Linked DNA regions of Methylorubrum extorquens. The protein of the gene in region 2 binds, or shares a complex with, the protein of the main gene of each other region. Links are inferred from orthologs where the notes say so. Each region holds a gene or a part of one and is shown on either strand. Other genes may lie near its edges.

The links.
Region 1: the proteins of J2W78_RS10680 (region 2) and pnp are in contact, whole or in part, in a cryo-EM structure (PDB 9QH0), measured with the Escherichia coli proteins. The link is inferred for Methylorubrum extorquens from one-to-one orthologs.

The regions. Positions count from the first base shown.
Region 1 is NZ_JALJXF010000001.1:1,935,984-1,939,244, reverse strand. What follows is about bases 58-3,010. They hold pnp (polyribonucleotide nucleotidyltransferase), read right to left. Parts: upstream 2,681-3,010; coding sequence 434-2,680; downstream 58-433. Other genes in these bases: rpsO (30S ribosomal protein S15), read right to left, coding at 2,950-3,010; J2W78_RS09155 (TonB-dependent receptor), read right to left, coding at 58-164. In the rest of the region: more of J2W78_RS09155, read right to left, coding at 1-57; more of rpsO, read right to left, coding at 3,011-3,219. UniProt on the Escherichia coli protein: Involved in mRNA degradation. Catalyzes the phosphorolysis of single-stranded polyribonucleotides processively in the 3'- to 5'-direction. Also involved, along with RNase II, in tRNA processing.
Region 2 is NZ_JALJXF010000001.1:2,285,241-2,289,290, reverse strand. Bases 81-3,822 are described here. They hold J2W78_RS10680 (Rne/Rng family ribonuclease), read right to left. Parts: upstream 3,428-3,822; coding sequence 281-3,427; downstream 81-280. Also shown: J2W78_RS10685 (sulfatase family protein), read right to left, coding at 1-38. UniProt on the Escherichia coli protein: Endoribonuclease that plays a central role in RNA processing and decay. Required for the maturation of 5S and 16S rRNAs and the majority of tRNAs. Also involved in the degradation of most mRNAs.

The DNA.
Region 1 (3,261 bases), 350 kb from region 2 along the record:
GATGCGGCAAGCGGATGGACCGCCTGAGCGGTCGGCAGGCCGGTGTTGATATCCGTGACTTGCGCCCGCGCCGGATGGATTAAAGCCGCAGCGATGCTTGTACAGGCGACGGAGCCAAGCAGCATCGGCCGCAGCACAGCACGGCCCTTGCGAGCGTTTCTCATAAACTTCCCCCTTATTTTATTAGAATAGACGGGGAAGTCTTGGCCATAATCCGGCTCAGCTTGGCAAAGTTCGAATTATTCCATATTTACTGATTTCATATGGAAAATAAGCAATCGGCACTGTCCTTTTGCGCAAGGCGGCCAAGCTGTGCCGGAGACGTTTTTTTGCGCGGCCGGATCTCGTTCGAGGGGCCCGCGCCATAAGCAAAGAGCGCGGCCCCCGGAGGGACCGCGCTCTTCAAGCGTCCGATATGGCGTGTGGGACGGGGTTACTCGCCCGACGATTCCCGGCGGCGCTCGCCGCGGTCGCGGCGGGGGCCGCGATCGCCACGGTCGCCACGATCACCGCGGTCGCTGCGCTCCTCGCGCTCCGGCTCGCCGCGCTCCGCACGCTCGGCCTTGAGCTTCTCGGTGAGATCCTCGCCGGTCTCCTGATCGACGACCTTCATCGAGAGGCGGATCTTGCCGCGCTCGTCGGCGCCGAGGAACTTCACCTTGACCTTCTGGCCCTCCTTCACGACGTCGCCAACCTTGGCGACGCGCTGGGCGGCGAGCTCAGAGATGTGGACGAGGCCGTCCTTTGCACCGAAGAAGTTCACGAAGGCGCCGAACTCCATGATCTTGACGATCGTGCCGTCGTAGATCGTGCCGGCCTCGGGCTCGGCGACGATGGAGCGGATCCAGTTATAGGCCGCCTTGATCGCCTTGCCGTCGGAGGAGGCGATCTTGACGATGCCGGTGTCCTCGATGTTGATCTTGGCGCCGGTCTTCTCGACGATCTCGCGGATGATCTTGCCGCCGGTGCCGATCACGTCGCGGATCTTGTCGGTGGGGATCTGCATCGTCTCGATGCGCGGCGCGTACTCGCCGAGTTCGGGACGGGCCGCGGTCAGGGCCTTGGACATCTCGCCCAGGATGTGGGCGCGGCCGTCCTTGGCCTGGGCGAGGGCGATCTTCATGATCTCCTCGGTGATGCCGGCGATCTTGATGTCCATCTGGAGGGAGGTGATGCCCTCCTCCGAGCCGGCCACCTTGAAGTCCATGTCGCCGAGGTGATCCTCGTCGCCGAGGATGTCGGAGAGCACCGCGAAGCGCTCACCTTCGAGGATCAGACCCATGGCGATGCCGGCGACCGGACGGCGCAGGGGCACGCCCGCATCCATCAGCGACAGCGAGCCGCCGCAGACGGAGGCCATCGAGGAGGAGCCGTTCGACTCGGTGATCTCGGAGACCACGCGGATCGTGTACGGGAACTCGTGGGCCGGCGGCAGGACGGGCCGGATCGCGCGCCACGCGAGTTTGCCGTGGCCGATCTCGCGGCGGCCCGGGGAGCCCATGCGGCCGGTCTCGCCAACGGAATAGGGAGGGAAGTTGTAGTGGAGCAGGAAGCGCTCCTTGTAGGTCCCCTCCAGCGCGTCGATGAACTGCTCGTCCTCGCCGGTGCCGAGGGTCGCTACGACCAGCGCCTGGGTCTCGCCGCGGGTGAACAGCGACGAGCCGTGGGCGCGGGGCAGCACGCCGACCTCGGAGACGATCGAGCGGACCGTCTTCACGTCACGGCCGTCGATGCGCGAGCCGGTGTCGAGGATGTTCCAGCGGACCACCTTCGACTGGGCCTCCTTGAAGGCGGCCTTGACCTTCTCGGGCGCGAACTTCTGCTCGCCCTCGGCCGGGCAGAGCGCGGCGACCACCTTCGCCTTCACGGCGTCGACGGCGGCGTAGCGCTCCTGCTTGACCGTCTTCTTGTAGGCCTCGCGCAGCTCGGTCTCGGCGACCGAGAGGACGGCGGCCTCGACGTCAGCGTTCTCCGGCGCGGTGAAATCGCGCGGCTCCTTGGCGGCCTTCTCGGCCAGACGGATGATCGCCTCGATCACCGGCTGGAAGTGCTTGTGGCCGAACATCACGGCCCCGAGCATCACGTCCTCGGAGAGCTCCTTGGCCTCGGACTCGACCATCAGCACGGCGTCCTGGGTGCCGGCGACGACGAGGTCGAGGGTCGATTCGGCGACTTCCGTCACCAGCGGGTTCAGCTTGTAGCCGCCGTTGAGGTAGCCGACGCGGGCCGCGCCGATCGGGCCCATGAACGGCACGCCCGACAGGGTGAGGGCGGCGGAGGCCGCGACCATCGCGACGATGTCGGGATCGTTCTCGAGATCGTGGGAGAGGACGGTGACGACGACCTGGGTGTCGTTGCGCCAGCCCTCGACGAAGAGCGGGCGGATCGGGCGGTCGATCAGGCGGGAGACCAGCGTCTCCTTCTCGGAGGGACGGCCTTCGCGCTTGAAGTAGCCGCCGGGGATGCGGCCGGCGGCGTAGGCGCGCTCCTGGTAGTTCACGGTGAGCGGCAGGAAGTCGATGCCGGCCTTGGGCTCCTTGCCCGCGACCACGGTGGCGAGCACGGTGGTCTCGCCGTAGGTGGCGACCACGGAGCCGTCCGCCTGACGGGCGGTCTTGCCGGTCTCGAGGACGAGCTTGCGGTCGCCCCAGATCAGCTCTTCACGTTGTACGTCGAACATATGTCTCTCGCCTTCAAACATGCGGTGGGCTGAGCCCGGCGCCGCCAGAGGCAAGACGGCGAGACGCTTCGTCTTAAGGAAGCGTCTCGCGATCCTGCCCTGGCGCCCTGCGCCTTCAAGCCGCCCGGATCGGACCGGCCGGGCCCCATGCCCGAGCGGTCCTTCTTGGTCTGCCGCGCTCTCTGACGCCGAACAGGCGTCCACTTCGTGCGAAGCGCGGCTTGTGAAAACGCGGCCCCGTGGGGGACCGCGCGAAGGTTCGGCAGGCCTTAGCGGCGGATGCCGAGGCGCTCGATGAGGGTGCGGTAGCGCGCCTCTTCCTTGCGCTTCAGGTAGTCGAGCAGCGAGCGGCGCTGCGAGACCAGCTTCAGGAGGCCGCGGCGGGAGTGGTTGTCCTTGCCGTGGGTCTTGAAGTGGGCGGTCAGGTTGGTGATCCGCTCGGTGAGGATGGCGATCTGGACCTCCGGCGAGCCGGTGTCCTTGTTGCCCTTGGCGTAGTCCTTGATGAGCGCGGTCTTGCGCTCTGCCGTGATCGACATCGCAGGCCTTTCAGATGGAGGTTTGGTCGGAGGCGCCGCCCA
Region 2 (4,050 bases):
GCACTCCGCAGCACCCGCCTGCGCGTCATGTTCGCCATGTGATTCCCCGTCGTTCGGGGGATCTGTAAACCAACGCATGTTGGCTGGCAGCCGTGCGGCCTGTCAGTTCCAGCGCCTCTGTCAGCGCCCATCAGGCTCTGGCCGAAAGCCGGCCCGGCGTTGCGCGGGCTCATCCTTCAGGAGCCGGTGGAGCGCCCCGGTCGGCGAAGCGGGGCCCGGCAAACCGGGCCCCCGTCACGATTGCGCAACGTGCGCGGGATCCGCGATCCCGCGCCGCGTCTTACTCGCCCGACAGCGCCGCCTTGGTGCGCGACCACCAGCCTGCCCGCTTGGGACGGTTCGGGTCCGGCGGCGTCAGCACCACGGCGACGGGTTCCGGCGCGGGCTCGGCGGAGGCCGGAGCGGGGGCTGCCGCCTCGGTGGCGGCCTCCGCGAGGGCCTCGACCTGGATCGGCTCGACCTCCGGCGCGCGGACGACCGGCGGCTCGGCCGCGGCGCCGTTCTCGGCGGCGAGCGAAACCGTGCTCACGTCGGCCTCGCTGACCGGCTCCTCGGGGCCGACCGGCAGGGTGTTGGAGGCGGTCTCCTCGGGATGCGCTTCAGAATACCCCTCGGATTCCTCCGTGGCCCGCAGTTCGCCGGCCTCGTCCGCCTCGGCGTCCGACTCGGAATCCGAACGGCCGTTGCGCTCGGTCCGGCCGCGGCCGCGGCCGCCCCGGCGCCCGCGGCGACGGCGGCGTCCGTTGGCGTCCTCGCCGTTGGCGTCGGCCGCATCCGATGCGGTCTCGTCCGGTTCGGCCGCGGCGCCGAGAGCCGCCTCGGCGGCCTCCGGCTCGGAATCGGGCGACTCGTCGCCATCCTCCGCGCCGTCCTCGCCGTCGGTCCCGTCCTCGTCCCGCGCGCGGGCCTCGCCCTCACCGGCGGTGCGGCCACCACGGCGACGGCGGCGGCGACGGCGACGGCCACCGCCCTCCTCGGACGCGTCGGCGGCCGGGCGCTCCTCGGAGCCGCCCTCGACTTCCGCTTCGACCTCGGTCTCGACCTCTTCGATCTCCTGGCTTTCGATCGCCTCGTCCTCGAACTCCTCGGCCTCGTAGACCGGCGAGATCGCCACGGCGCGCACGCCCGTCACCGGGCCCTCGTGCTTCACCGCCGGCTCGCCGCGTTCGAGCTGGAAGGCGGAGGTCGCCACGAGCCGGTCGTCGGCGGAGACCGTGATCGTGACCGAGAAGCGCTGCTCGAGATCGAAGAGATGCGCCCGCTTCTGGTTGAGGATGTAGAGCGCCGTCTCGGTGCGGGTGCGCAGCACGACGTTGTGGCTCGCCGACTTGAGCAGCCCCTCCTCGATCGAGCGCAGGATGTGCAGCGCCACCGAGGAGGTCGCCCGCACGAAGCCCGAGCCGCCGCAATGGGCGCAGGGGATCGAGGAGGATTCGAGCACGCCGGTGCGGATGCGCTGGCGGCTCATCTCCAAGAGGCCGAAGGGCGAGATCCGCCCGACCTGGATGCGCGCCCGGTCGTTCTTGAGCGCCTCGTTCAGGCGCTTCTCCACCGCCCGATTGTTGCGCTTCTCCTCCATGTCGATGAAGTCGATCACGACGAGGCCGGCCAGATCGCGCAGGCGGACCTGGCGCGCGACCTCTTCGGCCGCCTCGAGGTTCGTCTTGAGCGCGGTGTCCTCGATGTCGTGTTCGCGGGTGGCGCGGCCGGAGTTCACGTCGATCGAGACCAGCGCCTCGGTCGGGTTGATGACGAGGTAGCCGCCCGAGCGCAGGGCCACGTGGGTCGAGAACATCGCGTCGAGCTGCTGCTCGACGCCGTAGCGGGCGAAGATCGGCGTCGTGTCGCGGTAGGGCTTCACGACCTTCGACTGGTCGGGCATCAGCATCCGCATGAAGTCCTTGGCCTCGCGGTAGGCGTCCTCGCCGGAGACCAGAACCTCGTCGAGATCCTTGTTGTAGAGGTCGCGGATCGCCCGCTTGATCAGCGAGCCCTCCTCGTAGACGAGCGCGGGTGCGGTCGAAGTCAGCGTCAGCTCGCGCACGCTCTCCCACAGGCGCATCAGGTACTCGAAGTCGCGCTTGATCTCGGGCTTGGTGCGCGAGGCGCCGGCCGTGCGCAGGATGATCCCCATCCCCTCCGGCACGTCGAGGTCGGCCACCACGTCCTTGAGGCGCTTGCGGTCGGCGGCCGAGGTGATCTTGCGGGAGATGCCGCCGCCCCGTCCGGTGTTGGGCATCAGCACCGAGTAGCGGCCGGCCAGCGACAGGTAGGTGGTGAGCGCCGCGCCCTTGGTGCCGCGCTCTTCCTTGACGACCTGGACGAGGATGATCTGGCGGCGCTTGATCACCTCCTGGATCTTGTAGTGGCGACGATAGGCGCGCGGACGCTCGGGGAGTTCGGCGAGCGCGTCGCCCGAGCCGCCGACCTGCGCGACGCGCGGCTCGCCGTCCTCGGACTCCTCGTCGTCGTCCTCGTCGTCCGAATCGTCTTCCTCGTCGTCGTCCTCATCCTCGTCGTCGGACTCGTCATCCTCCGAGTCCTCGTCGTCCGAGTCGTCGGTCTCGGCGTCCTCGTCGGAATCCGCCTCGGCTTCCTCGATCTCGGCCTGGGAGAGCGGCGCGCTGGCGGCGACGGGCTGGGGCTCGACCGTCTCTGCCTCGGCGGAATTGGCCTCGGCGGGAGCAGCCGCGGACGAGTCCGCGGTCTCCACGGGCAGGTTCGGCGCCTCGGAGAGCGCGGCGATGTCGGAGGGCTCGACCGCGCCGGCTTCGTCAACAGAGGTCTCGACGCGCGCCTCGTCGGCGGAGGTGCCGGGCTCCAGCGCCGCCTCGGGCAGGCTCGCGGAGGCATCGCCGCCGGCCTCGACGGTTGCGGACGCCGCGTCGCCCTCGCTCCGCTCGTCGGTACGTCCTTCGACGAGAGCGGACCGCACCGCCTCGATCGCCTCCGGCGCGGGCGCGTCGGCGGCCTGGCCCTCACCGGGAATCGCGGCGTCTTCGGAACCCGCCTCGGACCCGGCCTCTTGCGACTTCACCGTGTCGTCGTGGCGCGAACCGCGGGCCTCGGCCCGGCGACCGCGCGAGCGGCGGCCGCGCGGCGGACGGCGCTCCTCGCGCTCGCGGTGCTCCTCCTCCTCGCGCGCCTCGGCCTCGATCAGCGCGAGGCGGTCGGCCATCGGGATCTGGTAGTAGTCGGGGTGGATCTCGTTGAAGGCGAGGAAGCCGTGGCGGTTGCCGCCGTACTCGACGAAGGCCGCCTGGAGCGAGGGCTCCACGCGGGTGACCTTGGCGAGATAGATGTTGCCCCTCAGAGGCCGGCGGTTGGCCGCCTCGAAATCAAATTCCTCGACCCGCGAGCCTTGGACTGTGACGACCCGGGTCTCCTCCGGATGCATCGCATCGATGAGCATCTTGTTGTTGGCCATGACGTGCTTTCGACATGGCGGCCGACGTCGTTCTCCTCACGCTCGCGCCGCTTGGTCCCGGCGGCGCCGCCCCCGGCCTGCGGGCCGGAAGGAGATGGGCGCGTGCCGGCCTCGTCGCCGAGGTCGCGGTGGATGCGGGGAGGGGATTGCCGTCAACCGCCTTGACGCGCCGGGCATCGGCGCGGTGGGGGTTGAACAGGGCCGGGGCGACGGAAGGGGCGAGGCGACGCGAAAACCGCGCGCCTTCGGCACGAGCAGCGGCAACCGATGCTGTGCGTCCTCCCATCCTGATCCGGCCTCGCGAAGATGGTGGGCCGGCGAGCGGCCCGTACAGATTTCATGGGCACGACCGCCCCGGAATGATCGGGAGGCCGCGAATGCCGTGACACCCGCCCGGATGCCGGGAGGCGCCGACTGACGCTGCTGATTCGAGCGAGGTGGGCGCCGACATGCCCCGGGCGCGCCCGGGGGCCGCCGAAGCGCCAACCCGGGAATGGGGTCGGTATCATTACAGAGTGTCGCGGGAGAATTGCAAGGGTTCCGTATGACGGGCCTCGGCACTTCGTCACGGATGCGCCATCGCTGGCGCCTTTCCGTCAACCGACAGCCGCGCCAACTAAGGA